4 regions of the Streptomyces sp. NBC_00316 genome follow, and region 4 is predicted to be linked to each of the others. Evidence: riboswitches for the same ligand, from Rfam matches in the RefSeq annotation. Region 4 holds a riboswitch; each other region holds the start of a gene.

The links. A riboswitch is a leader RNA that binds a small molecule or an ion and turns the genes downstream of it on or off. The one in region 4 is predicted to bind cyclic di-AMP.
Region 1: linked by a shared signal. The riboswitch ahead of OG878_RS06205 (M23 family metallopeptidase) and the one ahead of OG878_RS16450 (C40 family peptidase) in region 4 are both predicted to bind cyclic di-AMP.
Region 2: linked by a shared signal. The riboswitch ahead of OG878_RS02930 (transglycosylase SLT domain-containing protein) and the one ahead of OG878_RS16450 (C40 family peptidase) in region 4 are both predicted to bind cyclic di-AMP.
Region 3: linked by a shared signal. The riboswitch ahead of OG878_RS33625 (C40 family peptidase) and the one ahead of OG878_RS16450 (C40 family peptidase) in region 4 are both predicted to bind cyclic di-AMP.

What each region holds. Positions count from the first base shown of each region.
Region 1 covers NZ_CP108023.1:1,371,783-1,379,527, forward strand. Annotated here, with positions in the region: gene OG878_RS06185 (STM4013/SEN3800 family hydrolase) at 1-496, shown strand, start outside; gene OG878_RS06190 (STM4012 family radical SAM protein) at 490-1,851, shown strand; gene OG878_RS06195 (STM4011 family radical SAM protein) at 1,860-2,777, shown strand; gene OG878_RS06200 (SGNH/GDSL hydrolase family protein) at 2,839-3,702, opposite strand; gene OG878_RS06205 (M23 family metallopeptidase) at 3,873-4,742, opposite strand; cyclic di-AMP (ydaO/yuaA leader) riboswitch at 4,746-4,905, opposite strand; gene OG878_RS06210 (alpha-galactosidase) at 5,188-7,293, opposite strand; gene OG878_RS06215 (tyrosine-protein phosphatase) at 7,488-7,745, shown strand, end outside.
Region 2 covers NZ_CP108023.1:644,737-652,481, forward strand. Annotated here, with positions in the region: gene OG878_RS02920 (zinc-binding alcohol dehydrogenase family protein) at 1-664, shown strand, start outside; gene OG878_RS02925 (glutamate synthase subunit beta) at 746-2,254, shown strand; gene OG878_RS02930 (transglycosylase SLT domain-containing protein) at 2,366-3,112, opposite strand; cyclic di-AMP (ydaO/yuaA leader) riboswitch at 3,115-3,300, opposite strand; gene rbsD (D-ribose pyranase) at 3,700-4,089, opposite strand; gene OG878_RS02940 (ribokinase) at 4,086-4,991, opposite strand; gene OG878_RS02945 (ABC transporter permease/substrate-binding protein) at 5,030-6,982, opposite strand; gene OG878_RS02950 (sugar ABC transporter ATP-binding protein) at 6,972-7,745, opposite strand, start outside.
Region 3 covers NZ_CP108023.1:7,533,295-7,541,039, forward strand. Annotated here, with positions in the region: gene bioD (dethiobiotin synthase) at 1-137, opposite strand, end outside; gene OG878_RS33595 (adenosylmethionine--8-amino-7-oxononanoate transaminase) at 141-1,445, opposite strand; gene bioB (biotin synthase BioB) at 1,438-2,622, opposite strand; gene OG878_RS33605 (8-amino-7-oxononanoate synthase) at 2,767-3,909, shown strand; gene OG878_RS33610 (DUF397 domain-containing protein) at 3,943-4,149, opposite strand; gene OG878_RS33615 (helix-turn-helix domain-containing protein) at 4,177-5,034, opposite strand; gene OG878_RS33620 (ATP-binding protein) at 5,239-5,670, shown strand; gene OG878_RS33625 (C40 family peptidase) at 5,736-6,215, opposite strand; cyclic di-AMP (ydaO/yuaA leader) riboswitch at 6,219-6,391, opposite strand; gene OG878_RS33630 (hypothetical protein) at 6,719-7,027, opposite strand; gene OG878_RS33635 (ATP-dependent Clp protease proteolytic subunit) at 7,035-7,670, opposite strand.
Region 4 covers NZ_CP108023.1:3,724,482-3,732,226, forward strand. Annotated here, with positions in the region: gene OG878_RS16440 (M23 family metallopeptidase) at 1-1,224, shown strand, start outside; gene pcrA (DNA helicase PcrA) at 1,433-3,871, opposite strand; cyclic di-AMP (ydaO/yuaA leader) riboswitch at 4,144-4,308, shown strand; gene OG878_RS16450 (C40 family peptidase) at 4,307-5,464, shown strand; gene OG878_RS16455 (hypothetical protein) at 5,557-5,910, opposite strand; gene OG878_RS16460 (C40 family peptidase) at 6,269-7,321, shown strand; gene OG878_RS16465 (GNAT family N-acetyltransferase) at 7,380-7,745, shown strand, end outside.

The sequences.
Region 1 (7,745 bases), 2.4 Mb from region 4:
GGTCGGCTACCGCACGGTGTGCATCGGCGGCGTCGGCTTCTTCAACCGGCAGGGCCCGCTCGGTTCGGTGCTGCCCGGCATGTTCCAGGAGAGCCACTGGGAGCCGGAGTTCGGTGTCGCGTCGCCCACCTCCTTCGAGGCCCAGGTGACCCGGGCCGAGGAGGTCGTCGCCGGGCTCCCCGCCGACCAGCGGTTGTTCCTCTTCGTCAACGTGTCGGCGCTCCACCAGCCCAACTGGTTCCACCTCCCAGGTGCCACCCGGGACGCGGGTGACTCCCGTGCGACGCATGCCGCCGCCCTGGAGTACGTCGACGCGCACATCGGCCGGCTCTTCGCCGCAGCGAGCAGCCGCCGCCGTTGCTTCGCCGTCGTCTGCTCCGACCACGGCACGGCGTACGGGGACGACGGCTACACCGGTCACCGGCTCGGTCACGAGGCCGTCTGGACCGTTCCGTACGCACACTTCTTCCTGGATCCGGGGGCCACCGCATGCTGACGACCGTGCAGACCACACGTCCGTACCAGAGCTATGTGTACGCCTATCCACACAAGACGGCGTACGGAAAACTCGCCGAACACCCTGCCGGGCGACCTGCGCTGCGTGAGCTGTGGGCGCAGGAGCGCAAGGACGCGCTGTCGCTCTATCTCCACATACCGTTCTGCGAGGTCCGTTGCGGCTTCTGCAATCTCTTCACCCGGATCGGCGCTCCCGATGAGCTGACGACCCGCTACCTCGACGCGCTGGACCGGCAGGCCACGGCCGTCCGTGAGGCTCTGGGGGACGGCGAGCCGGTGCGGTTCGCGGCGGCGGCGTTCGGCGGCGGCACTCCCACCTTCCTGAGCGCCGCCGAACTGGAGCGGCTCTGCGACATCGCGGAGCGGCGGATGGGTGCCGACCTGCGGTCCGTTCCGCTGTCGGTCGAGACGTCGCCGTCGACGGCGACCGCCGACCGGCTGGCCGTCCTCGCCGACCGCGGGACGACCCGGATCAGCATCGGCGTGCAGAGCTTCGTCGACGCCGAGGCCCGCGCGGCGGTCCGCCCGCAGCGCCGCGCCGATGTGGAGGCCGCGCTCGGCCGGATCCGGGATGCGGGCATCCCGGTCCTCAACATCGACCTGATCTACGGCATCGACGGACAGACGGAGGACAGCTGGCGGACCTCGCTGGACGCCGCGCTCGGCTGGCATCCCGAGGAGCTCTATCTCTATCCGCTCTACGTGCGCCCGCTGACCGGTCTGGGCCGGCTCGGCGCCGACGCAGGCGCCGAGGCAGCGGCGCACGCGGCATGGGACCAGCAGCGGCTGCGGCTGTACCGCGCGGGCCGGGACCATCTCCTCGCCCACGGCTACGAGCAGGTTTCCATGCGGATGTTCCGTCGCACCGGCGCCCCGCAGGAGGGCCCCACCGACCATGCGTGCCAGACGGACGGCATGATCGGCCTGGGGTGCGGCGCGCGTTCGTACACCTCGCGGCTGCACTACTCGTTCGACTACGCGGTGGAGATGCGGGAGGTGCGGGCGATCATCGACAGCTACACCGCCGCCGAGGACTTCTCGCGCGCCGAAGTGGGCCGGTATGTCGACGGCGACGAGGCGCGCAGACGCCATCTGCTGCAGTCGCTGCTGCAGGCCCGGGGTCTGCAGGCGGCCGACTACCACGAGCGGTTCGGCACCTGGCCCGGTGACGACTTCCGCAGCGAGCTGAACCGGTTCGAGGCACGCGGCTGGCTGGACGGCGCCGCCGGGCTGCTGCGGCTCTCCCCCGAGGGCCTCGCGCACTCCGACGCGCTGGGTCCCGAGCTGTTCTCCCCCGCCGTACGGGCCGCGATGGCCGCGTACGAACTGAAGTGAGCGCGCCCATGGACCTGACGATCCTGTACCGCGGTCCGCTGGCGTCGTGCGACTACGACTGCCCGTACTGCCCGTTCGCCAAGCGGCGCGACAGCCCGGAGCAGCTGCGCGCGGACCGTGCCGCGCTGGAGCGGTTCACCGCGTGGGTGGCGGCGCAGACCGGCGACCGGATCTCGGTGCTGTTCACGCCGTGGGGCGAAGGGCTGGTCCGCTCCTGGTACCGCAGGGCACTGGTCGAGCTGGCGCAGCTGCCGCACATCGGGCGGGTCGCGATCCAGACCAATCTCAGCGGTCGGACACGGTGGCTGGCCGAGGCGGACGGAACCGCGCGCGACAGGATCGCGCTGTGGTGCACGTACCACCCGGGGCAGACACCGTACGACCGGTTCCTCGCCAAGTGCCGTGAGCTGACCGCTCTGGGGGTTCGCCACAGCGTCGGCGTCGTCGGCCTCGACGGCCATTTCGACGAGGCGCGGCGGTTGCGCGCCGATCTGCCCGACGAGGTCTATCTCTGGGTCAATGCCGCGGAGGGCCACACGTACACGGACGAGGAGGCGGACCGCTGGACGGCGCTCGACCCGCTCTTCCCGTACAGCCGGCATCCGCACCGCTCGGCCGGCCTGCCCTGCCGGACCGGCGAGTCGGTCGTCTCGGTGGACGGGGACGGGACGGTGCGTCGCTGCCACTTCGTCCCGGCCGAGCTCGGCAATCTCTACGACGGCAGCTACCGGCGGGCGTTGGGCCCGCAGGCCTGTCCGCTCGCGGTGTGCGACTGCCACATCGGATATGTGCATCTGGAGACGCTGCCGCTGTACGACGTCTTCGCCGGTGGCGTCCTGGAGCGCGTTCCGGCCGGCCCGTTGCACGCACCGGGGCACGGGGAACGCCCGTTGCTGCCGCTGTCCTCGATCGCGGGACGGGACTGAGGAGAACCGGACGGGCCCGAGGGAGAACGGGCCCGTCCGGTGATCGCGTACGACGCGGCGACTACAGCGGCAGCAGGTCGGGGCGCTTCGCCTCGACGTGGTCGCCGGATGACTCGCCGCGAAGCCGCCGTCCGATCCACGGCACCAGATACTCGCGCGCCCAGTGGATGTCGTCGCGGCGCACTTCGAGCGTGCCGCGCTGGGCCTGCGGCGGCCACTCCTGGTCGGGGTCGGCCGGCACATCGAGGCCGAGGACCTGGGCGGCGCGCAGCGCGACCCGGGTGTGTCCCTCGGGCGACAGATGGAGCCGGTCGTCGTCCCAGGCGCGCCTGTCCTGTACGGAACGGAGCGACCACAGGTCGAGGACCGGGCAGTCGTAGCGGTCGGCGATGGAGCGCACATGGGCGGTGTACGTGGCGATCTTGCCGCGCAGATGACGCAGCACGGGAACGCCGCGGGTGTCGAAGCCGGTGGTGACCATGACAGTGCCGACGGACCGGGTCAGTTCGGCGACCGCGCGCTCGAAGCGCTCGGCCACGTCGTCGGGGTCGGTGCCGGGCCGGATGATGTCATTGCCGCCCGCGCAGAAGCTCACCAGATCGGGGGCGAGTTCCTTGGCGCGCGGTACCTGCTCCTCGACGATCTGGTCGAGGAGGCGTCCGCGTACGGCGAGATTGGCGTACCGGAAATTCCCGTGAGCCGGACCGGTGGATCCATCGGTTCCGCCGGTGTCCGTCGCCGCATCGGGGTCGGGGAGCTGGTCCGCGAGAAGTACCGCGAAGCGGTCCGCCCAGCCGACGAAGGTTCCGTCCGGACCCAGGTCACCGACTCCCTCGGTGAAGCTGTCGCCAATCGCTGCGTACGACCCGATCGCGCCATACCGGTTACTGACGCCACGTTGATTTTTTCTCGAATCGTCTGCCACAAGGGCACATCCTGCACCGCCGAATGTGACCTACGCGACCGTAATAAGGGGTTGACGGGAGGTGACATAGACCACCCGGTCAGATTTTGGTAAAGGGGGAATAAGTGAAGGGGCGGTGCACCGCCGCGCACCGCCCCTTCACCCAGCCGTTCGGATCAGGCCCGATCGGATCAGACGTAGATGCCGTGCGAGGCCAGGTAGGCGACCGGGTCGATGTCCGAGCCGTACGCGGGGCCGGTGCGGACCTCGAAGTGCAGGTGCGGGCCGGTGACGTTGCCGGTGGCACCCGACAGGCCGACCTGCTGGCCGACGGTCACGGTCTGGCCCGCCGAGACGGAGAGCGAGGACAGGTGGCCGTACTGCGAGTAGCGGCCGTCGGCGTGCTTGATGACGACCTGGTTGCCGTACGCGCCGCCCCAGCCGGCGGTGACGACGGTGCCGGAGGTGATCGCCTTCACGCTGGTGCCGGTGGCGACCGGGAAGTCGATGCCGGTGTGGCTGCCGCTGGACCAGTTGGCGCCGGACGCACGGTAGTTGGTGGTGTGCTTGCCGGGCACCGGGTGGACGTAGCCGGAGCTGTTGCTCTCGCCGGCGGCGGCCGCGGGCTTGGGGGCGGCCGCAGGCTTGACGGCCGGCGCGGGGGCGGTCGACGGGGCCGCGGCGGACGCCGTGCCGCCGAGGGTCAGCTTCATGCCGGGGACGATCAGGCTCGGGTTCTCACCGATGACCGTGCGGTTGTCCTGGAACAGCTTCTGCCAGCCGCCCTCGACCTTCTGGTCGGCGGCGATCTTCGCCAGGTAGTCGCCGGAGACGACGGAGTACGTCCGGGTCTCGGCCTGCTTCTTCACGACCGGGGCGGCCGGGGCGGCGTTCACCGTGGCGGCGGACTTCGCGGCGGCGGGCACGGCCTGCTCCGCGGCGTGGGCACCGGTGGCGCCGAGCAGCGGAAGGGCGATGACGGCCCCGCCGGCGCCGGCGGCGGCGACGCCACGAGCGATGGTGCTGGACTTCGGACGGCGGTGCTTACCCGATATGGGCATGAAGTATTTCCTCTCCGGCGCCTGCGAGGTGAGCTGTCGGGTTAGGGCTGGAGATGCCCGGTCGCAGGTCGTGCGACTTCACCCCGAGCCGGCCGGATTTCCCGATCGGCGGCTTACCTGGTTCCCCCGCTCCTGCCACGCGATGAGTGGGTGTGAATTCCGGACGGCGGCAGGATTTGGCGGTCCATCCGGATTGACGGTGACCGTAAACGAGCGAGGACGGGCATAACAAGCCTCCGGTTCCGCAACGGAATCGACGCCGGGAAATCGGCGCGGAATTCCGGTCACACTCCGTGGATCAGGGATCTTGGAATTCCGCGCGGCAGACGGATTACCCACCCGCCGCGCCGCCACACACCGTCACGGATATGATCCCGCTCACGAGTCGCCGATCATCTCCCGTTTAAATGGGGCATGTTCCGCTAAATGCACCAATACGGACATGTCATGAACATTCTCCGCGGCGGAGTCTCAGCACCCGCGCGTCCAGGTCCCCCCGCAGCCCCGTGCGGAGCCCCTGATGAAGGAGCACGGAGCCGTGGTGGACCACCCCGGTGTCCACGCAGGTGTACGTCGCCGCGGCGTCGAGTCCGCGCAGCCGCAGGGCCGGTGGGCGCTCCCCGTACCTCTGCGCCTCCAGCCACATGAGCACCACCGTCTCGTCACCGTGCGTGTACTGCACCGCACTGAGACCGCCGCGCGGCGCACGCAGCCGGTACAGCGCCCCGTGCTGCACCACCGGGCGGATCTCCTTGTAGAGGTCCACCCAGCTCCGGGCCTCGGCCAGCTCCTCGTCGCTCCACTCGGTGAGATCCCCGCCGACTCCGAGCACCCCGACCATCGCGCTCACGAAACGGAAGCGCAGCGAGCTGACCCGGTTGTTGAGCTGGACGTTCGGGCTGTCGGTGACCCAGGCGGCCATCACCCGCGCCGGATGGATCTGCCCGAAGCCCTCCTGGATGGCGAGCCGGTCGAGCGGGTCGGTGTTGTCGGAGGTCCACACCTGGTCGGTACGGGCGAGGATCCCCAGGTCGATCCGGCCGCCGCCGCCCGAACAGGACTCGAAGGCGACACCGGGGTGGGCGGCCCGCAATCGGTCGATCAACGCGTACAACGCATCCACATGTGCGGTCCAGAGCCTTTGCGGATACTCCTCGCCCGGCCAGCCCGCATCGGAGAAACAGCGGTTGAAGTCCCATTTCACATAGTCGACCGGGGCACTGGAGAGCAGCGTGTCGAGCTGTTCCCACAGATAGGCCTGCACATCGCTCCGGGCGAGATTGAGCACCAGCTGATGACGGAACTCCGTCCGGGTCCGCCCGGGGAAGTGCTGCACCCAATCGGGGTGCGCGCGATACAGATCACTGTCGGCGTTGACCATTTCCGGTTCGACCCAGATACCGAACTGCATGCCGAGCGCGTGCACTTCGTCGGCGAGGGGCTTCAGCCCACCGGGGAACCGTTCGGGGTTCGGGGTCCAGTCCCCGAGTCCGGCCCGGTCGCTGGTGCGCCGCCCGAACCACGCGTCGTCCACCACGAACAGTTCGACGCCCATGGCCGCTGCACGGACTGCGAGGGCGCGCTGCTGGTCCTCCGCGATGTCGAAGCCGGTCGCCTCCCAGGAGTTGTAGAGCACCGGCCGCAGGCTCGCGGCATCCGGGACGACGTGGGCCAGCTGCCAGGCGTGCCAGGCCCGGCTCGCCCCGCCGAATCCTTCGGGGCTCCACAGGCCGGCGAACACGGGCGTGGTGTACGTCTCCCCCGGTGCGAGCCGCAGCAGCCCGGACTCGTCGTATCCGGCCCCGCCGGTGATCTGCACGAGCCCGTCGGGCAGCTGCTGCACGGCGATCCGCCACGACCCGGACCAGGCGAGCGCACAGCCGTACACCTCGCCGTGCTCCTCGGTGGCGGCTGCGTCCGCGTCGAGCGCCACCCAGGGCAGGGCCTGGTGCCCGGTGTGGCCGCGCCTGCTGGAGAGGACCTTCTCGCCGTAGGTCAGCTCCGATCGCACGAGCTGCGTCTCCGCCGCCCAGCGCCCGTGCAGATGGCTGAGGCGCCAGCCGTCGCGCGCGGGCAGGGTCCAGGCGGCCGCGTCGGCGCGCAGCAGCTCCAGCGGCGGCCCGTCGGGGCCGGCATGGGTGACGGTGGCCCAGCGCTCGATCACATCGGAGTCGTCCCGCATCCGGTAGTGGAGCGTGAGATCGAGCCGCTGCACGGAGTCCGAGAACGCGATACGGAGCTCTTCGCCGTCCACCACGGCCCCGGCGAAGGCCCATTCGGTACCGCGGACCGCGGGGGTGCGTACGGAGAGGGCGGGCCGGACGAACCGGGGGCCGCCCTCCACCGGATACTCCTCACGGCCGTCCAGCGGCGACTCGAAGCCCCGCGCGGGCGGCTCCGGCGCGGCGGCGAGGGTCTCGGCGGCCGCGAGCGAGATGCGAGGCCCCCAGTGCAGATGCAGCAGTTCGTCCCGGTCGGTCAGATGCAGTGCGTAGCTGCCCGCCGCCCCGGTCAGCAGCCAGGTCCGGCCCGTGCCACCCGTCTCGATCATCCCGCCCCCACATTCACACAGTTCCGCACATCATCGAGCGCCTGCAGGTGGCCGGGCAACGCCTGCGCAGTGGGAATTCAGCGGCGTCCCGGCGGAGAACAGCCAAGATGATTGGCTGAGGAATCGATGTCGTATCGTCGCGGGAGTGACCTCGCCGGCGAGCCGCGCCGACGTCAGACACTCCAGGAGCCACCGTGACGCAGCAGGTGCCGCAGGTCCCGTCGACGGAACCCGAACTGGCAGGCGTGCGCAACTTCCGCGACGTGGGCGGACTGCCGACCGTGGACGGCCGCCGGGTGCGGTACGGACGGCTCTTCCGCAGCGGCCACCTCGCGCACGCCACCGACGAGGACGCGGCTTTCCTCGCCGGCCTCGGGCTGCACACGATCTTCGACTTCCGCAATGCGGCGGACCACCGGCTCGACGGCCTGGACGTGGAGCTGCCGGGCGTG
Region 2 (7,745 bases), 3.1 Mb from region 4:
CTACACGGGGTGGGACGCGGACGGCGGCTTCGCCGAGTTGGCCGTCGTGCCGGAGGCGTTCGCCTACCGGCTGCCCGAGTCCCGCGACGCCGCTCTGCTCGCTCCGCTACTGTGCGCGGGAATCATCGGCTACCGGTCACTGCGCCGCAGCGCGTTGCCGGCGGGCGGCCGGCTCGGAATCTACGGCTTCGGTGCGTCGGCCCATCTCGCCGCCCAGGTGGCTGTGGCCGAGGGGGCGACCGTCCATGTGATGACGCGTTCCGCGCAGGCGCGTGAACTCGCCATGTCCCTGGGTGCTGCGTCGGTCGGCGGTGCGTACGACGGTCCCCCGGAGCCGTTGGACTCGGCGATCCTGTTCGCTCCGGTGGGCGACCTGGTGCCGGTGGCTCTGGAAGCCCTGGACCGGTCGGGCACCCTCGCGATCGCCGGCATTCATCTCTCCGACATTCCCGTGCTCAACTACCAGCGGCATCTCTTCCAGGAGCGGAACCTGCGCAGCGTCACCTCCAACACCCGCCGGGACGGCCGGGAGTTTCTCGAGCTCGCCGAACGCATGGATATCCGGGTCACCGTCAGCCGGTACCCCCTGGACCGGGCCGACCGGGCACTCGCCGACCTGGCCGCGGACCGGGTGAACGGCGCCGCGGTACTCACCACCGGCTGACCGGCCCGATGAGAGCCGTACAAACCAGGCGTAAGCTTGACAAAATGCCTGTACACCGCAGTCGGGCGATGGAGGCGGCGCATGACCGACCCCTACGGCTTCCTCAAGTTCCCCCGCAGGCCCGTCCCGGCGCGCCCCGTCGAGGAGCGGCTGAACGACTGGCACGAGGTCTACGCGGGGCAGGCGCGGCTTCCGCTCATCTCCGAGCAGGCGGGGCGCTGCATGGACTGCGGCCTGCCGTTCTGCCACAGCGGCTGCCCGCTGGGCAATCTCATCCCCGAGTGGAACGCGTACGCGAAGCAGAACGACTGGCGGGCCGCGGCCGAGCGACTGCACGCGACGAACAACTTCCCGGAGTTCACCGGGCGACTGTGCCCGGCGCCGTGCGAGGACGCCTGCGTACTGACCATCAACACCGATCCCGTGACGATCAAGAACGTCGAACAGGCGATCGCCGACGAGATCTGGGCACGCGGGTACGCATCGCCTCGGCCGCCCGAGCAGCTCAGCGGGAAGACCGTCGCCGTCATCGGCTCCGGACCCGCCGGACTGGCGGCGGCGCAGCAGCTCACCCGTACCGGTCACACCGTCGCCGTCTACGAGCGCGCCGACCGCATCGGCGGACTGCTGCGCTACGGCATACCCGCGTTCAAGATGGAGAAGCACCACTTGAACCGCCGCATCGAGCAGATGCGGACGGAGGGCACGAAGTTCCGCACGGGTGTGGACGTCGGCTGCGATGTCGACGCCGCCGAACTCTCGGGACGTTACGACGCCGTGGTCATCGCCGTCGGGGCCACCGGGCAGCGGGAGCTGCCCGTCCCCGGCCGCGGGCTGAACGGCGTCCATCAGGCCATGGACTATCTGACCCTGGCCAATCGGGTCAGGGAGGGCGACTACGTCGCGCCCCCCGTCTCCGCCGAGGGCAGACACGTGGTGATCATCGGGGGCGGGGACACCGGCTCGGACTGTCTGGGCACCGCGCTGCGCCAGGGAGCGGCGTCCGTGGTGCAGCTGGACATCAACCCGGAGCCCGGTGAGGTCCGGCGGGACACCGAGCCCTGGCCCACGTATCCGAAGGTCTACCGGATCTCCCATGCGCACGAAGAAGCCCGGGGACGTGCGGGAACGGATCCACGGGTCTTCGCCTCCGCCACCCTCTGCTTCGAAGGGGACCTGGCCGGGCATGTGCGTCGGATACGTCTGGTGGAGGTGGAGCCCGAGGCCAGACGACCGCGACCGGGCACCGAGTACGTGATCACGGCGGATCTGGTCCTGCTCGCGCTCGGCTTCTACGGCCCCGAGCGCGGCACCGGACTGATGAGACAGCTCGGGCTCGCACTGGACGACCGCGGGAACTTCGCCCGGGATGCCGCCTTCACGGCCGAAACGGCTCAGCATGCCGGGCGGACGCCCGGCACCGGCCTGGACGGGGTGTTCATCGCCGGTGACGCGGGACGCGGCCAGTCCCTGGTGGTGTGGGCCATCGCGGAGGGGCGGTCCGCCGCGGCCGCGACGGACCGCTACCTGAGTGGTTCCACGGTGCTGCCTGCGCCCGTCGCCCCGGGGGACCGGCCCCTGGTGGCATGAGCGCTTCCGGGGCTGAGCGCGCGTCTCCGGGCGACATACGCCGGACGGGTGGCGAGGGGACTTCTCCCTCACCACCCGTCAGGCGTACATCAGTGCCGGCAGGGCCGGGCGTCAGTAGGCCCCGAAGACGTTGTCGATCGAACCGTACTTGGCGGCGGCGTAGTTGCACGCGGCGGTGATGTTGGCGACCGGGTCGTAGATGTCCATCGACGTACCGGGCACGTGGTAGGCCTTGAACGTGGGGTCGATGACCTGGAGCAGGCCCTTGGAGGGCGTTCCCTTGGCGGCGTTCGAGTCCCAGTTGTTGATGGCCTTCGGGTTGCCCGAGGACTCACGAATGATGTTGCGGTGGATGCCGTCGTAGCTGCCGGGGATGCCGTTCTTGGCCATGACGGCCAGCGACTCCTTGATCCAGCCGTCGAGGTTGTTCGCATACGTGACGGGCTGCGCGGCAACCGGAGTGGAGGAAACAGGAGCCGCGGACTCGGACTTGGCGCCTATGGTCAGGGTCATGCCCGGGCGAATCAGGTCGGGGCTGGCTCCGATGACCTGTCGATTGTCCTGGTACAGCTTCTCCCAGCCGCCGCTCACGGAATACGCACGAGCGATCTTGGAAAGGGAATCACCTATGATCACGGAATAGGTGGTCGGCGTGGCCTTCTGCGCAGCAATTCCCTTGACGGAAACGGCAGTCGGCGCCACAGCCTTTTGAGCGGCGGCGGGCTGCGCCGGCGCGGCCGAGGCGACGGTTGCGCCGAACACCGGAAGCGCGAGAGCAGCGCCGCCCGTGCCCACCGCGATGAGACCGCGGGTCAGCGAATTGGGCTTGTGACGACGGTGGTTACCCTTTGCAGGCATTGCGAATTCCTCTCCGTCGCCTACGAGGTGAGCTGTCGGGTTCGGGCTGGAGATGCCCCGCCGCATATGAATGCGACTTCACCCCGAGCCGTTCCGGATTCCGGATCGGCGGCTTACCTGGTTCCCCCGCTCCTGCCGTACGTAAGTGGGTTGGGTTCCCGGACGGCGGCAGGATTCGGCGTTCCATCCGGATTGACGGTGACCGTAGGCGAGAAACACCGGACGAAACAAGCCCCGAATTCCCGATCGCAATTCATTTGCAAGATCGATTCACTGGAATCCGTGTTGCCGACGCCACATCCCGGAGTGAGTTTTCTTGGCACAGAAGGGAACCGGACAGCGCTCGGAGTCCTCCCTCACCACAAACGTGACTCTCACCACTAAGTCCGAAATGGGCGATTTGCGCGGCACCAATCACCCTGAGGCGAAACCCACTTGAGGTGGAATCCAAGGGTCAGAGGGAACAGCTCCCCCAAATCGCCCATACCGGCACATCTGCCGCGATCGTTGCGCACGCAGTGAGACCCGGCACCGCAGAGGCGGTGCCGGGTCTCACTGCGCGGACGCGCGGATCGGGGGAACGCGGATCAGAAGAAGACGCCGCAGCGCAGCAGGACGTTCGCGTAGGGGCGCGCCTCGCCGGTGCGTACCACCAGCCGTGCCCCCGCCGACAGCGCCTTGAGCTCGTCGTGTGCGACGAGCTCAAGGCCGGGCAGGCGTTCCTGCAGCAGCCGGGCGGCCTCCGGATTCGCCTCCCCCACCTCGCTCGCTGCCGTGGCGCCCTCGATCACCAGCTCGTCGAGGAGTCCCTCGAGCACGTCGGCGAAGGAAGGGATGCCGGCGCGGAAGGCCAGATCGACGACGCGCGGACCGGCCGGGACGGGCATGCCCGCGTCGCAGACGAGGACCGCGTCACCATGACCCAGCTCGGCCAGTGCCCCGGCCAGATGGCGGTTCAGGATTCCGGCTTTCTTCACAGCGCTGAGACCTCCTCGGCGGTCGGGAAGGACTCCTGGGCGCCTTCCCTGGTGACGGCGGCGGCACCCACCCGCACGGCGAAGGCGGCAGCCGTCGTGAGGTCCTCGCCCCGGCTCAGACGCCAGGCCAGGGCTGCGGTGAAGGCGTCACCGGCGCCGGTGGTGTCCACGGCGTCGACCCGCAGGCTCGGAACCCGCACCACGGTGTCGGTACGGCCGTCGGCGACCAGCGCGCCCTCCGCACCCAGCGTGACCACCACCGACTGCGGGCCGAGGGCCAGCAGCCCCCGCGCCCAGTCCTCGGGACGGTCCCCGGCCGTGGCGCCGAGCATGAAACGGGCTTCGTGCTCGTTGACGACCAGCGGGTCGCAGGCGTCGAGCACGTCCGCGGGCAGCGGCGCGGGCGGCGACGGGTTCAGTACGAACCGGGTGCCGGCCGGCCGGGTGCGTGCCACCTCGGCCACGGTCCCCAGGGGGATCTCCAGCTGCGCCGAGACGACGCGGGCACCGGCGAGCAGGCCGGCGGCGGCGCGGACGTCTTCGGGGGTCAGCCGGGCATTGGCCCCGGGCGAGACCACGATGCTGTTGTCGCCCGACGGGTCCACCGTGATCAGCGCGACGCCGGTGGGCGCCCCGCCGACCTGGACACCGCCGGTGTCCACACCGGCCGCACGCTGCGATTCCAGCAGCAGCCGCCCGTGGGCGTCGTCGCCCACCCGGGCCAGCAACGCGGTACTCGCGCCGAGGCGGGCGGCGGCGACGGCCTGGTTGGCCCCCTTGCCGCCCGGGTGGACGGCCAGATCGGAGCCCAGCACGGTCTCGCCCGGCGCGGGCCGACGCTCGACGCCGATCACCAGGTCGGCGTTGGCCGACCCCACGACCAGCAGGTCGTAGTCGTGCATCACTGTCCTACTTTCACTCGCGTGAGGGGTGGGGCGGGTCAGGAGAAGTCGGCGACGTTCTTCCCCGTCACGACCTTCACCGGCACCTTGACCGTGCTGTCGACCTGCTTGCCTCGCGCGACCTCGACCGCGTTCTCCACGGCGATCCTCCCGAGCTCCTTCGGCTGCTGGGCGACCGAGGCGTACAGCGTGCCCGCGGCGACCGCCTTCAGACCGTCGGGGGTGCCGTCGAAGCCGACGACGTCGACGGACTTGCCGGCCTTGCTGCCGAGCGCCTTGACCGCGCCGAGCGCCATCTCGTCGTTCTCGGCGAAGACTCCGGTGATGTGCGGGTGGGACTGCAGCAGGTTGGTCATGACGTCCAGGCCCTTCGTGCGGTCGAAGTCCGCGGGCTGGGAGGCGACGACCTTGATCCCCGGATAGGCCTTCAGACCCTCACTGAAGCCCTTGCCCCGCTCACGGCTGGCGGAAGTTCCCGCGGTGCCCTGGAGGACGACGATGTCGCCCTTGCCGCCGAGCTTCTCGGCCAGCGCCTTCGCGGCGAGCCTGCCGCCCGCGACGTTGTCGGAGGCCACGAGCGTCGCGGTGTCCGCCTTGTTGACGCCTCGGTCGGCGGCGACCACCGGGATGTCGGCCTTGTTGGCGGCCCGCACCGCGGGCCCCACCGCGTCCGAGTCCACCGGATTGACGATGATCGACTGCACACCCGCGCCGGTGAAGTTCTGCAGCTGGTTGGCCTGTTGCGACGCATCGTTCTGCGCATCCGTGACGGTGAGGTCGATGCCCGCCTCCTTCGCCTCGGCCTGCGCGCCCGCCTTCATCTGGACGAAGAAGGGGTTGTTGAGCGTGGAGAGCGACATGCCGACCTTGGTGGTCGTGCCGGAGTTGCCGGAGTTGAAGAACGACACGGCCGCGACGACGGCCGCCACGCACACCGCGGCGATCGCGATTTTCGCGGCTCCCTTGCCCCGGGGCCCGGATGCACCGGACGAGGACGCCGACGACGCGGACCCACCGCCGGCCCGCCGGCGCACCGTGTCCAGCAGGACCGCGAGCGCGATCACGACACCGATGACGACCTGCTGCCAGAAGGCCGAGACGGACAGCAGGTTGAGGCCGTTGCGGAGCACGGCGAGTATCAGCGCGCCGATCAGGGTTCCGGATGCCTTGCCCACGCCGCCCGCGAGGCTGGCGCCGCCGATGACGACCGCGGCGATCGCGTCCAGCTCGTACCCCTGCGCTGCCTGCGGCTGCGCGGAGGCCAGACGGGAGGCGAGGACGATGCCCGCGACCGCGGCGAAGAGACCGGACAGGGCGTAGATGACGAGCTTCTGCCGCTTGACGCGCAGGCCCGAAAGCCGCGCCGCTTCCTCGTTGCCGCCGATCGCGTACATGGAGCGGCCGATGTACGTACGCCCGAGGACGACCGCCGTGACCAGCCCCATCGCGATCATCACCAGCACGGGGACGGGCAGCCACCCGCCGAGCGTGTCGCCGAGCACGGAGACGGAGTCGGGGAAGGCGATCGGGCTGCCCTGCGAGATGACGAGGGACAGACCACGGCCGATCGACAGCATCGCCAGCGTGGCGATGAACGGCGGGAGTTTGCCGTACGAGACGAGGGCGCCGTTGACGAGACCGCAGGCGATGCCCGTGACCACGGCGAGGATCACCGCGATCCACACGGGGACGCCCTCCGACGTCGCCATCCAGGCGAGTACGGTCGCGGAGAGCGCCGCCACCGAGCCGACGGACAGGTCGATGCCCGCCGAGACGATGACGAAGGTGACGCCGAACGCGAGGATCGCGGTCACGGAGGCCTGCACACCCACGTTGAGCAGGTTCTGGGTGGTGAGGAAGTCGCCGGACAGCAGCGACATCGCCACCACCAGGACCACCAGGGCGCTCAGTGCGCCGTTGTCGAGCAGGATGCGGCGGAGCGCCGAGGCGCCACTTGCCCCCGTATTGCTCTTGATCGTGTCAGTGGCCACGGGAGCCCTCCACTTCATCGTTCACATCTGGGGTGGTTGTCACGGACGGGGCGGTCACGGCCAGCGCCATCACCGCGTCCTGGGTCGCTTCGTGTGCGGGCAGTTCGCCGGCGATCCGGCCCTGGGCCATGACGAGCACGCGGTCGCTCATACCGAGGACCTCGGGCAGGTCGCTGGAGATCATCAGGACCGCGTGGCCGGACGCCGTCAGCTCGTTGATGAGCTGGTAGATCTCGACCTTCGCGCCGACGTCGATGCCTCGGGTCGGTTCGTCGAGGATCAGCACCCGGGTGTCGGCGAGCAACCACTTCCCGATGACGACCTTCTGCTGGTTGCCGCCCGAGAGGGTGCGGACGTGCTGGCCGAGACCCGCCATCCGCACGCCGAGCTGCTCGGCGATCCGGGCGGCGGCGGCGCGCTGTCCCTTGAGGTCCACCAGACCGCCGCGGCTGGCCGACCGCAGGGTGACCAGGCCGAGGTTCTCCTGCACGGAGGCGTCGAGCACGAGGCCCTGGCCCTTGCGGTCCTCGGGCACGAGCCCGATTCCGGCGCCCATGGCTGCGTTCACATCGCCCTTGCCGAGACGTTCGCCGCGTACCTCGACACTCCCGGCGTCGTAGGGGTCGGCGCCGAAGACGGCGCGGACGACCTCGGTGCGCCCGGCTCCGACGAGTCCGGCGAGTCCGACGACCTCTCCGGCGTGGACGTCGAAGCTGATGTCGTGGAAGACGCCGCCGCGGGTCAGACCGCGCACCGAGAGCAA
Region 3 (7,745 bases), 3.8 Mb from region 4:
CCCGGCGCGACACCCGTCTGAGCCGGCTTGAGCACGGCCACCGAACGCCCGGAGGCGACCGCCGCAGCGGCCAGCGCCGCCGTGACGACCGTCTTTCCGATCTCCGTACCCGTGCCGCTCACCACCAGTACCGGCATGTCTCAGCCCTCCCGCGCCGCCGCGCACACCGCACGGCAGATACGCGTCAGATCGTCGTCCTCGGTCACATACGGCGGCATCGTGTAGATGAGGTCCCGGAACGGACGCAGCCACACGCCCTCGCGGACCGCAGCCTCGGTGGCCGCAGCCATGTCCACGTCGTGATCGAGCTGTACGACGCCGATCGCGCCCAGGACGCGTACGTCCCGTACGCCGGCGAGGGCACGCGCACCGGCAAGACCGTCCCGCAGCCCCGCCTCCAGGCGTTTGACCTCCCGCTGCCAGTCCTGGCCGAGCAGCAGGTCGATCGAGGCAAGGGCCACCGAGGCGGCCAGCGGATTGCCCATGAACGTCGGCCCGTGGGCCAGCACCGGCACCTCGCCGCGCGAGATGCCGTCCGCCACCTGCGGGGTGCACAGCGTCGCGGCCATCGTCAGATATCCGCCGGTCAGCGCCTTGCCGACACACATGACGTCGGGGGAGACACCGGCGTGCTCGGCGGCGAACAGCTTTCCCGTACGTCCGAAACCACTGGCGATCTCGTCGAAGACCAGCAGCACGTCATGCTCATCGCACGCCTCGCGAAGCGCCCGCAGATATCCGGGGGAGTGGAAGCGCATCCCGCCCGCACCCTGCACCACCGGCTCCACGATCACCGCGGCCAGCTCATCGGCGTGGCGCGCGATCAGGTCCCGCAGATGCCGTACGTACGCCGCGTCCGGCTCCGCGTCGAAACCGCCCGGCGGCTCGTCGGCGAAGACCTGCCGGGGCAGCGCGCCCGACCACAGCCCGTGCATGCCGCCCTCGGGGTCGCACACCGACATCGGCTGCCAGGTGTCCCCGTGGTAGCCACCGCGCCAGGTCAGCAGCCGCTTCTTCGCCGGCCGTCCGGTCGAGTGCCAGTACTGGAGGCACATCTTCACCGCGACCTCGACCGACACCGAGCCGGAGTCGGCGAGGAAGACATGACGCAACGGTTCCGGCGTGATCTCGACGAGCCGGGCTGCCAGCCGCACGGCGGGCTCATGGGTGAGCCCGCCGAACATCACATGGCTCATCCGGTCCAGCTGACCGCGCGCCGCCTCGTTGAGTACCGGGTGGTTGTATCCGTGCACCGCCGACCACCACGACGCCATGCCGTCGACCAACTCGTGCTGCCCATGGGCCGGTTCGGCGAGCCGGAGACGTACCCCGGACGCGGACTCCACGACCAGCGGCTCCTGACGGCCCGGCATCGGGCCGTACGGATGCCAGACATGGGCCCGGTCCAGCGTCCGCAACTCCGGGAGGGAGAGGGGCTCAGGCATTGGGCGCGACATCCGTCCCCGCGCCACGACGGCGGACCGCCACCAGATCCGTGCGCGCGGCCGGAGCCTCGGCCTCGACGGACGAGGGCTCGTCGGCCCCCTCACCGCAGGGCGTACAGCCCCCGGAGTGCCCACCGCAACCGCCGCCGGTCCCCGGCTCGGCCCCCGCCTCCGTACGGTGCCGGGGCAGCGTCGTCGTGCCCGCGCCCTCCACCTCGAAACCGGCGTCCGCGATCATGTCGAGATCCGCCTGTCCCGCCTGGCCCTCGCTGGTCAGGTAGTCGCCCAGGAAGATCGAGTTGACCAGGTGCAGCGCGAGCGGCTGCATCGAGCGCAGATGCACCTCGCGGCCGCCCGCGAGCCGGACCTCGACATCCGGGCAGACGAACCGGACCATCGCCAGAATGCGCAGGCAGCGCTGCGGGGTGAGGTTCCACTCCTTGGCGAGCGGGGTCCCCTCGAACGGGATCAGGAAGTTCACCGGAACCGAGTCCGGGTCCAGTGTGCGCAACGAGAAGACGACATCGACCAGATCCGTGTCGCTCTCGCCCATGCCGGCGATCAGCCCGGAGCACGCGGAGAGCCCCGCCGCCTGCGCCTGCTGCACGGTCTGCACCCGGTCCGCGTAGGTGTGGGTGGTGGTGATGTCCCCGTACGTCCCCTCGGACGTGTTGAGGTTGTGGTTGTACGCGTCGGCGCCAGCCGACCGCAGCCGGTCCGCCTGTCCGTCGGAGAGCAGACCGAGGCAGGCACACACCTCGACGCCCTCGTTCTGTTCCTTGATCGCCTCGATGGTCTGCGACACCCGGTCGACGTCCCGGTCGGTCGGGCCGCGGCCGCTCGCCACCAGACAGACGCGCTTCGCGCCGCCCGCCACCCCGGCAGCGGCGGCCTTCGACGCCTCATCCGGTTTCAGCCAGGTGTACTTGAGGATCTCCGCCTTGGAGCCGAGGCGCTGCGAGCAGTACGAGCAGTCCTCGGGGCAGAGCCCGGACTTGAGATTGACCAGATAGTTCAGCTTCACGCGCCGGCCGAACCACTGGCGGCGCACCTTTCCGGCCGCGGCCACCACTTCGAGCAGATCGTCGTCGGAGGTCGCCAGCAGGGCGAGGGCTTCTTCGCGGGTCGGCAGCTCGCGCCGCAGTCCCTTGTCCACCAGCGTGTTCAGGAGGTCCATGGCGATGATCCTGGCCTACTCCACCACCCGCAGCCAAGGAGGAACCGGACAACAGGACCGGCAGAGGGTGTGTGTATTGCCACACCATGCCCGGCTGCGCCCCCGGTTAGGGTCTGTGAGCTGCCTACAAAAGGGACCGCCGACATGCCCTTCGCCCCGTTCGAATGGATCGACGACGAGGCCCGCCGCCGTGCGGATGCCGGACTCGTCCGCACGCTCCGCGCCCGGCCCGCCGAACCGGAACTGCTGGACCTTGCGAGCAATGACTACCTGGGCCTCACCCGGCACCCCGAGGTGACCGCCGCAGCCGCCGAAGCCGCGCACCGGTGGGGAGCGGGCGCCACCGGCTCCCGGCTGGTCACCGGCTCCACGGCACTGCACGCCGAACTCGAACGCGAACTGGCCGCATTCTGCGGTTTCGAGGCCGCACTGGTCCTCTCCTCCGGCTACGCGGCCAATCTCGCCGCACTCACCGCCCTCACCGGCCGGGGTTCCCTGATCGTCTCCGACGCGGGCAACCACGCCTCCATCGTCGACGGCTGCCGGCTCTCCCGGGCCGAGACCGCCGTCGTACCGCATGCCGACCCCGAGGCCGTCGGGAAGGCGCTGCACGCGCACGGCGGCCGCGCCCTGGCCGTCACCGACTCCGTCTTCTCCGTCGACGGTGACGCCGCACCGCTGCCCGAGCTGGCCGACGTCTGCCGTGCGCAGGGGGCCGCGCTGCTCGTCGACGACGCGCACGGTCTGGGCGTGCTAGAGGAAGGCGGACGCGGCGCCCTCGCCGCCACCGGTCTCGCGGGCGGCGAAGGGATCGTCGCCACCGTCACTCTCTCCAAGTCCCTGGGCAGTCAGGGCGGAGCGGTCCTCGGGCCGGCCCGGGTGATCGACCATCTGGTCAACACCGCCCGTACGTTCATCTTCGACACCGGGCTCGCACCGGCCGCGGCGGGCGCCGCCCTCGCGAGCCTGCGACTGCTGCGCCGCGAGCCGGAGCGGGCGGGCCGGGCCCGTACGGTCGCCACCGCCCTGTACGAACGGCTGACCGCGGCGGGGCTGACCGCCGTGCGCCCCGACGCCGCCGTCGTCTCGGTCCGGGCGCCTTCGCCGGACGCGGCGGTGCGCTGGTCCGCCGACTGCCGGGCGGCCGGGATGGCGGTGGGCTGCTTCCGGCCCCCGTCGGTTCCGGACGGGATCTCGCGGCTGCGGCTCACCGCCCGGGCCGATCTGACCGGTGCGCAGATCGACACCGCGGTCGAGACCGTGCTGCGGACGGCCCCGTCGGCCTGACCGCAGCCCCGGCCGGAACCCTGACCGGGTCGGTCAGCCGGCCGGACCGTCGGTCAGGCCGGCGACGAACGACGTCCAGGCCGCCGCGGAGAACCGCAGCGGGGGCCTGGACACATCCTTGGAGTCGCGCACGGCAAGCAGCTCCGGACCGAACGACGCTGCTTCCACGCAGTTGTTCATCCCGGTGCTGCGGCTGCTGCGCCGCCACTTCAACGTCTGCTGGGCGGGACAATCGGGCATCGGGCCCCCTCGGGCAGTCTGAGGTTCCTAACCGTCGCGGTCGATTGCGGCGATCAGGTCCAACGAGTGCTCCGGCGACAGCGCGTGTGCCTGCATCGTGGCGAAGGCCGAGCTGTACGCCTCAAGGTCTTCTTTCCGCTCCAGATAGAGGCTACTCGTCAAATGGTCGAGTACGACCACATCCAGATCAGAAGTGTGCGGAAAAGAGAAGATAACGAAAGGCCCGGTGAGCCCTACGTACCCACCCATCGAGAAGGGCAGCAACTGCAGTTTTATATGCGGTAGTTGTGACACCCGGGCCAGATGGCGCAGCTGGTCCCGCATCACCCGGCGCCCACCGACCTCGCGCCGCAGCACCGCCTCGTCGAGCACCGCGGTCAGCCGCAGCGGCGGATCGGTCCGCAGCACGCCCTGCCGGGCGAGCCGTACCTCCACCAGCGAGTCCAGCTGACCGGCGGGCAGGTCGTCCAGTGACGCACGGGTCACCGCCCGTGCATAGTCGGCGGTCTGCAACAGCCCCGGCACCACGGAGGTTTCCAGCGTGCGGGCGGTCCTGGCCTGGGACTCCAGACTGATGAAGTCCCGGTACTGGGGCGGGATGAGACCCCTGTAGGCATGCCACCAGCCGGTGCCGCCACCGCCCGCAGAGCCTGCGAGCATCTTCAGGAGCGTCCGCAACTGCGGGTCGTTCACACCGTAGGCATCCAGCAGCCGGCTCACATCGGCCGGTTTCACACTGCTGACCCCGGTCTCGATGCGGCTCACCTTCGACTGGTGCCAGCCGAGCATCCGCGCCGCGTCCCGGCTGGTCAGTCCGGAGGCATGGCGCAGACCGCGCAGCTCCTCCCCGAGCTTGCGGCGGCGCACCGCTGGTCCATGCTGCATGGGCGGCCTCCCTCCCCCTCGTGCCGAGGGGCCAGTGTGCCGCCCATGTGCGGGCTTCCGAGGCAGAGTTCACCGCATCGAGCGACAGATATATGCATATCTTGGTGGATCCCCGTCGCGGAGGGCAGCATCAATGGCACTCTGGCGCGAAGCGCATCCCGGACCGACCGCGGGTCGGTCCGGGTGGGAAAGGGACGGCTCGCCATGGCAGACCATCAAGAAGCACGTGTCACTCTGCCGAGCGAGCCGCTTTCGGTCTCCTCGGCCCGGAGATACGTGGCCGGCGTGCTCACCGACTGGGGCCTGGCCGATGACAGCGAGGTGGCCGACAGCATCCGGCTCATCGTCTCGGAGCTCGCCACCAACGCCGTCCAGCACACCTTCGGCCAGTCGCCCACGTTCACGGTGGACCTCCGGCTGGAGCGGGAGGAGCAGCTGCGCCTAGGGGTGACGGACAGCCACCCGCGCTGGCCCCAGCGACTGCCCGCCGCCGTGCGGCAGGACAACGGGCGCGGCATGGTGATCATCCGCTGTCTGGCCAAGGAGTGCGGAGGACAGCTCACGGTCACACCGACCGCAGAAGGAGGCAAGACCGTCTGGATCGAGCTTCCCTGGACCGTCCCCGTCCAGACCTGACCGCCCGGCCCGGGCCCTCGCGTCGCGTCGTGAACGGACGAGGGCCGGGCCGGCGGCACAAGGGATCAGCGGACCCGTCCGTACCAGACGCTCCTGGTCCAGATCTTCTCCAGCCGCACCACGGCACCGGACTTCGGGGAGTGCCAGATCCGGCCTTTGCCGGCGTAGATCCCCACGTGGTAGACGAAGCGGCCGTAGTGGAAAAAGACCAGGTCGCCGCGTTGCCGATGCCAGGACGAGATGTGCCGGGTCTTGTTGTACTGCTGCTGGGCCGTGCGCGGGAGCCTCTTGCCCGCCTTCTTGAACGCGTACTGCGTCAGACCCGAACAGTCGAAGCGGTGCGGGCCGGTGCCCCCGTACCGGTAGGGCGACCCCCTCTTCGACGCGGCGATCTTGAGCGCCTTCGCCGAATGAGTCACGGCCTGGGCCTGGGCCTCGGCCACGGAGCCGGGGGCGATCATGGGGCCGCCGACGGCGGCGAGCGTCAGAACCGTGGCCGTACCGGCCCGGGTGAGCAGAGACGGGACATGAACCTGCGCACTCATGCGCAACCCTTCGTCAGCCGCCTGTGAAGGATGACCTGTCGGGTTCGGGCTGGCGAAGTTGCCCGGCCGCACGCGGCGGCTTCACCCCGAGGGTCGACCGGATTCCCGGCCGACCCGTTGTGCTCGGGTCCTCCACTCCTGCCGATCCACTCCTGTCGACCAGGCATCCGGGCGGCGGCAGGACTCGGCGTCCACCCGGACCGCCCCGCCGCGGTGGCGGGGGCTTGTCGTCCCAGGGATCTTGACTCACCGACTGCCGGATTTCCGAGGTGGAAAGGCGCTGTGTGAACCTCATGACGAATGACCCGTTCGGGTGGACAGAGCCGCTTCGGGGTCTCGCCCGGTCGCCCTGATCGGTCCTGTACCAGCGGCGGAACAAGAGATTCCGCTTGCCGCCCACATCGGGAACGCAAGTTGAGCTGTCCCCCGCGCGGGGGATCTCCTACGCCGAAAGAGCGAGGAATTCTGATCGGCACGCCGGGCGTGTCGCGGAAGGGAATTGATCAACTCGTCGGGGCAGGGGGCACGGTGACCCGTTCGGCACGCCGTTCCCCGTCCAACACGCGCAGCGCCCGGGCCAATGTGGCAGCGTGGAGCTGTGCTTCACCGCGCTCGTGCATCAACGCGAGTGCGTCCCGCAGGGCGCGCGCCCGCGAGGCGAGGGCCTGCGCCGCGCGCAGCGCGCGATAGGTGTCGCTGCCGTGAGCCGGGTTGATCCGGCCCAGCTGGTCGAGGACTTCGAGGTAACAGTCGATGAACTCGCCCTCGGCGCACGTCAGTGCGGGCAGCGGCGCGAACTCCGGTGGCTGCATGGGACGTTCACCTCGCACTGTTCGGCGGGAGGAACGGCTTACGGTTCTCCAGGACGTGGTCCACCAGGCCGTACGCCTTGGCGCCCGGCGCATCCAGGATGAGATCGCGGTCGATGTCGGCGGCGATCCGCTCGGTCTCGTGGCCGGTGTGGCGGGCCAGCAGACCGGTGAGCAGCCCGCGGATGCGGTCCAGTTCCCGCGCCTCGATCTCCAGATCGGACGGCTGGCCCTGCACCGGTTCGGGAAGTGCGGGTTGCTGGAGGACCATCCTGGCTCCGGGCAGGGCGTGCCGACGGCCGGGCGTGCCCGCGGCAAGCAGCAGGGCCGCACCGGCTCCGGCCTGGCCGAGGCAGAAGGTCTGCACCTCGCACGCGAGGTACTCCATCGTGTCGTAGATCGCCGTCGTGGCGCCGAACGAGCCGCCGGGGGAGTTGATGTAGAGGGAGACGGGACGGTCGGGCGCAGCGTGTTCCAGGTACATGAACTGCGCGATCAGGTCGTTCGCGGCGGTGTCGTCGACCGTGGTGCCGAGGAAGACGATGCGCTCGGCGAGCAGCTTGGAGTACGGGTCGAGGGTGCGGGTCCCGTCGGTCGTGCGCTCGGTGAACTCGGGCAGCACATGGCGGGCGGCAGGGCGGAACATGGCGAGCCTCTCCTCCGGTGTCCGTGTCTGCGGGCAGCCTGCACAGGCGTCTGTGAAAAATGTACAGGACGTACA
Region 4 (7,745 bases):
CCGGATGCCGCGGGCATCCCCGCGCAGGCCGGAGCCCCGGACGCGTCGGGCCAGTGGGACATGGGCAACTGGCAGCAGAACGGCCAGTGGGCGACGACCGCGACGGCCGCCTACGACACCGGGGCGTACGACGCCACGGCCTGGAACACCGGCGCCACGCCCGACCACGAACAGCAAACTGCGCAAACCATGCACGGCATGCAGGAATCGTACGTACCCGAACAGACCACCCATGAGGTGTACGAGGCGCACGAGCCGTACGAGTCGTATGGGGACCAGGGTTCCTACGATCCGTACGAGCCGTACCGCACCGCCGAGTTCAGCGTCACCGACACCGGTCTCGACACCGCTGACAGGGACGCCGACACCGGCGGGGACACCGACAGCGACGACGACGCCCCGGACATGCACCAGGCGGCCGACCGCACCGCCGCCGACATCCCGCGCCCTGCAACCCGCCCCAGCACCCTTGGCGGCAGCCGCAGTCGGCGGCGCACCCCCGCGAAGCGTTCCGCGCTCCTCACCGTCGCCGTCCCCTCCGCCTGCGTGATGAGCGTGGCCGGTATCGCCGCCGCCTCCGTCAGTGGGCTCGGCAGCGGGAAGGACAAGGCGGACGACACACTGTCGATGGCGGCCGCCGACCCCGGCACCGTCAAGCCGGTCGCCGCCAACAACAAGCTGGACACCCAGCTCGCCAACCTCAGCGCCGACGCGGAGAACTTCGCCGACCGCGCCAGCCGCACCCAGGAGCGCATCGACCTGAAGGAGCGGCAGGCGGCCGAGAAGAAGAAGCGCGAGGAAGAGGCCGCGCGCAAGGAGGCGCTGCGCCCCAAGTTCGTCCTGCCGATCACGCAGCACGGCCTCAGCGCCTACTTCGGCCAGGCGGGCGTCAACTGGATGTCCGTGCACACGGGCATCGACTTCCCCGTCTCGTACGGCACCCCGGTGATGGCCGCGACGGACGGCACGATCCGCACCCAGTGGAACAACGCCTACGGGAACATGGCCATCGTCACCATGGCCGACGGCACCGAGACCTGGTACTGCCACCTCAGCAGCACCAAGATCCGCTCGGGCCCGGTCAAGGCCGGCGACGTCATCGCGTACTCCGGCAACTCCGGCAACTCCACCGGCCCGCACATGCACTTCGAGGTGCGGCCCGGCGGCGGGGCGGCCATAGACCCGCTGCCCTGGCTCCGCAGTCACGGCCTCGACCCGACCTGAGCGACCTGGAGCGGCGCAAGCGGCGGCGACGCCGCATCTCCTGCCGCCGGGGCGGCTTCCGCCCTAGGGGCCTCTCGTTTGGATCATGCTGGGCTCGCGGGGGCCGGCATGCACATCTGCCGCGTTGTCGTCAGTCACCGACGCTCCGCCTTGCAGCTGCACGCACCAGCCCCCGCTCCCTGATCCAGCCTGATCCAAACAAAAGACCCTAGAGCTTCTCCACCGGCGCGTACCGCAGCAGCAGCTTCTTCGGCCGCTCGTCCCCGAAGTCGACCGTCGCCTTCGCCTGGTCGCCGACCCCCTCGACCGCCGTCACCGTGCCCAGCCCGAACTGGTCGTGCGTGACCCGGTCCCCGACCGCCAGCGTGATCGTCGGCTTGTCCGAGGTGCGCCGGGTCGCGAAGCCCGAGGGGCCCGAGCGCGAGCGCGACGAGGACAGCGACGACGTGATCCCCGAGGTCGGTCCGGCCGGGGCCGCCATCGGTCCGGTCCGCTTCCACTGCAGATGCCGGTCCGGGATCTCCTCGAGGAACCGCGACGGCGGGTTGTACGAGGGCTGCCCCCACGCACTGCGCATCGCCGCCCGGGTCAGGTACAGGCGCTCACGGGCCCGGGTGATTCCGACGTACGCGAGACGCCGCTCCTCCTCCAGCTCCTTGACCTGCCCGAGCGCCCGCATGTGCGGGAAGACGCCGTCCTCCATGCCGGTCAGGAACACCACCGGGAATTCGAGGCCCTTCGCGGTGTGCAGTGTCATCAGCGTGATGACGCCGGAGCCGTCCGTGTCCTCGTCGGGGATCTGGTCGGAGTCGGCGACGAGTGCGACCTTCTCCAGGAATTCGGCCAGCGTGCCCGCGCCCTCCTCCTCGCCCCGCTCCTGCTCGAATTCGAGGGCGACGGCGGCGAGTTCCTGAAGGTTCTCGATGCGGGTCTCGTCCTGCGGGTCGGTGGATGCCTGGAGCTCCGCGAGATAGCCGGTCCGCTCCAGGACGGCCTCCAGCACCACTGCGGGGCCCGCGCCGGACTCCACGATCGTGCGGAGTTCCTCCATCAGCGTGTTGAACCGCTTGACGGCGTTCGCCGACCGGGCCGCCATACCGTACGCCTCGTCGACGCGGCGCAGCGCCTGCGGGAACGTGATCTTCTCGCGCAGCGACAGTGCGTCGATCATCGCCTCGGCGCGGTCGCCGATGCCGCGCTTCGGCACGTTCAGAATGCGGCGCAGCGGGACGGTGTCCTCGGGGTTGGCGAGGACTCGGAGGTAGGCCAGGACGTCCCGGACCTCCTTGCGCTCGTAGAAGCGCACGCCGCCGACGACCTTGTAGGGCAGGCCGACGCGGATGAAGATCTCCTCGAAGACGCGGGACTGCGCGTTCGTCCGGTAGAAGATGGCGACGTCTCCGGCCTTGGCGTCGCCCGCGTCGGTCAGCCGGTCGATCTCGTCGGCGACGAACTGCGCCTCGTCGTGCTCGGTGTCGGCGACGTAGCCGGTGATCCTGGCGCCCTCGCCCGCATTCGTCCAGAGGTTCTTGGGACGGCGGCTCTCGTTGCGTTCGATGACCGCGTTGGCCGCGGAGAGGATCGTCTGCGTGGAGCGGTAGTTCTGCTCCAGCAGGATCGTCGTCGCGTTCGGGTAGTCCTCCTCGAACTGGAGGATGTTGCGGATGGTCGCGCCGCGGAAGGCGTAGATCGACTGGTCCGCGTCACCCACGACACACAGCTCGGCCGGGGCGTCGGCCGGTCCGGCCGGGCCCACCAGTTCGCGTACGAGCGTGTACTGCGCGTGGTTGGTGTCCTGGTACTCGTCGACGAGGACGTGCCGGAAGCGGCGGCGGTAGTGCTCGGCGACATCGGGGAACGCCTGGAGCAGGTGGACCGTCGTCATGATGATGTCGTCGAAGTCCAGTGCGTTGGCCTCGCGCAGCCGGGACTGGTACATCGCGTAGGCCTGGGCGAGCGTCTTCTCGAAGCCGTCCGCGGCCTGACCGGCGAAGGTCTCCTCGTCGATCAGCTCGTTCTTCAGGTTCGAGACCTTCGCCGTGAACGCCTTCGGCGGGAAGCGCTTCGGGTCGAGGTCCAGATCGCGGCAGACCAGGGCCATCAGCCGCTTGGAGTCGGCGGCGTCGTAGATCGAGAAGGACGAGGTGAAGCCGAGCTTCTTCGACTCGCGGCGCAGGATCCGTACGCACGCGCTGTGGAACGTCATGACCCACATCGCGTTCGCCCGCGGTCCGACGAGCTGCTCGACGCGCTCCTTCATCTCGCCCGCGGCCTTGTTGGTGAAGGTGATCGCCAGGATCTGGCCGGGGTGCACCCCGCGCTCGGCCAGCAGATGGGCGATGCGGTGGGTGAGCACCCGGGTCTTGCCGGAGCCGGCTCCGGCGACGATGAGCAGCGGTGACCCCGCATGCACGACGGCGGCGCGCTGCTCGGTGTTCAGCCCGTCGAGAAGGGCGGCAGCGTCGATGACGGGGCGGTGGGCGCCGTCCCGGTAGTACGCGTCCCGGGGTGGCGGGGGCGCGTCGAATACGCCCGCGAAGAGGTCCTCCGGCACCGCTTCGGGTGCGGAGTCCTCGGGGGGCGGCGGGGGCTCTTCCTCCGAGTGCTGGAGGCCGGCCAGGAAGCTGTCGTCAAAGAGGCTGCTCATCGCTTGACGAGTCTAGGCCGCCGCACCGACACCGTGCGGGCCGCATGGTGAAGCACGGTGCGTACACGGGCGGACGTGCGAGCACGTACGGAGATCGTCCGGCCACGTCCCGTAAGGGAAGGACGGGCTGCCGGGCCCGTACCGCCGCCCCGTCGCCAAGGTCACGAAAATGTATCGGGCATATCGAACATCAACCTTCACAGCAGCACCATGGGTTGGCTAGCGTGCTCCGACGGGCGGCCCGTCCTCCCTTGAGGCGATCCACGCCGAAACGGGCACCCGCGCCGAATCCGGGCTGCCTTCACGGGAGTTCGGAACCGGGGACCCATACGCACAACCGGGGTGAATCGGTCCATGTCCCCACTCGGACCGTAGGGCAGCCTTCCGTTCCGCCCGAACCCGACAGCTAACCCGGTAGGCGGTCCACGGAAGGAGATGCCTGCCTTGGCGTCGCACCGCAAACCGCGCACCCGGGTGCGCAGCACCACCCCCGCTGTCGGACTCACGACGGCCGCTCTGGCAGGTGTGACCCTGCTGTCCACACAGAGCGCCACGGCCGCCCCGGCCTCGCCGAAGCCCAGCATCGAGGATGTGCAGAAGAAGGTCGACGACCTCTACCGGCAGGCGGGCACCGCGACCCAGAAGTACAACCAGGCGAAGGAGGCCTCCACCGCACAGCGGGGCAAGGTCGACGCCCTGCTGGACGATGTGGCCAGGCGTGCCGACAAGCTGAACGAAGCCCGCAGGGAACTCGGCAACTACGCGGCTGCGCAGTACCGCACCGGCTCCATCGCGCCGACCGCCACCTTCTTCCTGGCCGACGACCCGCAGTCGTACTTCGACCAGAACCAGCTGATGGACCGGATGGCGGGCCGGCAGCAGAAGGCCGTCACGGACTTCCGTACGCAGCAGGCCGCGGCGTCGAAGAAGCGGGCGGAGGCGGTGACGAGCCTGGAGGCGCTCACCGAGTCGCAGGACACCTTGCGGACCAGCAAGGAGAACGTCCAGAAGAAGCTGGGCGAGGCGCGCGCGATGCTGTCGAAGCTGACGGCCGAGGAGAAGGCGCGGCTCGCGGCGCTGGAGCGCAAGAAGGAGGCGGAGGCCAAGCGCAAGGCGGAGGAACTCGCCCGTCAGCAGGCCGAGGCGAAGCGCAAGGCGGACGAGGCGGCGCAGCAGGCCGCATCCGGCAGCGGCACGGGGACGAGCACCGGGACCGGTTCGGGCAGCAGCACCACCACGACGACGACGAAGGGGGAGAAGGCCCTCGCCTTCGCCCGCTCCCAGATGGGCAAGCCGTACGTCTGGGGTGCCACCGGCCCCTCCTCGTACGACTGCTCGGGACTGACCCAGGCCGCCTGGAAGGCCGCGGGCGTCGACATACCGCGCACCACCTGGGACCAGGTCGAGATCGGCACCCGGATCGCGACGGCGGATCTGCAGCCGGGCGACCTCGTCTTCTTCTACGACGACATCAGCCACGTCGGCATCTACGAGGGGGACGGCATGATGGTCCACGCCCCGAAGCCGGGGGCGAACGTCCGCGAGGAGTCGATCTACTACATGCCGATCTACGGCAGCGTGCGGCCCGCCTAGCACGCTCCCCGCAGCGCGGATCCATGCGCTTCATGCGACGAGCCCCTTCGGAAGGATCCGCAGGGGCTCGTCCGTCGGCCGGGAGGACCGGCTCAGGTCCAGAGCGTCGCAATGAAGATGTTGGCGACCGTCAGCCCGCCGACCGCCGCGAAGACGCCCTTCTCGACCTTCTCCTCGTCCCGCTTGACGTAGACCAGCGCGAGGATCACGACCAGGACCGCGAGCTTCACGCCGATCTTGATGTTGTTGACCGGGTGGTCGTCCGCCTGGTTGAGCCCGACCAGCACGACACCGGTGACCAGCATGGTCAGCGCACCGTGCAGCATCGCCGGGACGAAGCGCGCCGTGCCGGCACCCATCGCCTTCATCTGGGTCAGGAAGCCGCCCAGCAGGGAGGCGATACCGATGATGTGCAGCGCGACGAAGACATTGATGAGTACGTCCATGGGGCCGCAGCCTAGCCGGGGCCATATCACCACTCTTCGGCGAGGTGGGGTCTCCTCGGCATTTCAGTCGGGCCTGCACCGGCTGTCTGAACCCGGTGCGGTTTTCCCGGTCACTCGAGGACATCGCCTCGCCAAATTCAGGCAATAGCAGTCATTACGTCTCTCCTCCCTGTCCCGGGTTTAGCGTCCCTATCCAGGTGACCGGCTCACCGCCGCTCCGCACCCGGACGGCAGGCCGGTCACCCCGCCGAAGAGTCCGGTGGCGGGCCGCTCCCCCTGTTGGCACCCCGCCGCCGGACCTCCGCGGGCCCGCCGGTAGGCCCCGACGGGCAGTCGAGAGCAAGGAACCCCGCCCCCCGTGGCCGCTCATCGAAAACCCAAGCAGCTCCCGCGCACCGGCTCCGCTGCCCGCACCGCAGCCACCCTCGCCCTTGCCGGGGCTGCAACCGCCGCCGCCCTCCCGGGCTCCGCACATGCCGAGCCACAGCTCACCCCCGCCCAGATCAAGGCCAAGGTGGACCGGCTGTACCACGACGCGGAGGTCGCCACCGAGCAGTACAACGGCGCGAAGGAGAAGGCGGCCACCGTCACCGAGTCGCTGGGCGCGCTGCGCGACGAGGCCGCCCGCAGGACCGAACGCCTCAACGCCTCCCGCAACGCACTCGGTTCGCTCGCCGCCGCGCAGTACCGCACCGGAGGCATCGACCCCGCCGTCCAGCTGGCGCTCTCCTCCGACCCCGACCAGTACCTGGAACGGGCCTCGTACGCGGACCGGGTTGCCGACCGGCAGGCCGGCGAGGTCTCCAGGGTGCGACGGCAGGTCACCGAGATCGCCCAGCTGCGTGCCGAGGCGAGCGAGGAGCTGGCGGCGCTGGGCGCCCGCCGGGCCGAACTGAAGAAGCACCGGGCGACCGTCAGGAGCAAGCTGGCCGACGCCCAGAAACTCCTGGACACGCTGTCGCCCGCGGAACGCGCCGCCTACGACCAGTTGGGCACCGCACACTCCGCCGATGCCCATGCCGATCGCAGCGCCCCGCGCGCCGGCACCCAGGCCGCCCCCAACGCCCGTGCCGCGGAGGCCATCACGTTCGCCTACGGAGCACTGGGCAAGCCGTACGTCTGGGGCGCGACCGGCCCGTCCTCGTACGACTGCTCAGGACTGACCCAGGCCGCCTGGCGCTCGGCCGGCGTCTCGCTCCCCCGCACCACGTACACCCAGATCAACGCCGGACAGCGCATCTCCCGCTCCGAACTCGCCCCCGGCGACCTGGTGTTCTTCTACTCCGGTGTCAGCCATGTCGGCCTGTACATCGGCAACGGCCAGATGATCCACGCACCGCGCCCCGGAGCACCGATCCGTATCGCGCCGATCGACCAAATGCCTTTCGCCGGAGCGACCCGGGTGGCATAGGCTCCGGCTCCGCGGTCCGGAATTCCACCGGACCGGGCCGGATCGAGGAGAACCGCACATGCCCATGGACGCCGACGTCCAGAGCCACATCCGTACGCTCGCCCTCCGCTCCCCCGACCATCTCCGGATCGGCCCGTTCACCATCCGCTACAACCCGAACTGGTCCCTGAAATACGCGAATTACGCGATCCCGGACCGTGACGCCGAACCGACCGCGGCCGATGTGCAGGCGCTCATCGCCGCCTTTCGGGAGCGGGGCCGGATGCCGCGTCTGGAGTACCTGCGCGGCGGCGCACCCGCGGTCGAACCCGCTCTGGCCGCCGCCGGTTTCACCGTGGAGAACCTGGCGCCGGTCCTGGCCTGCGCCGCCGGGGATCTCGCGGAGCCGAAGCCGGTGGACGCCCTCGTCATCGCCGAACCTGCC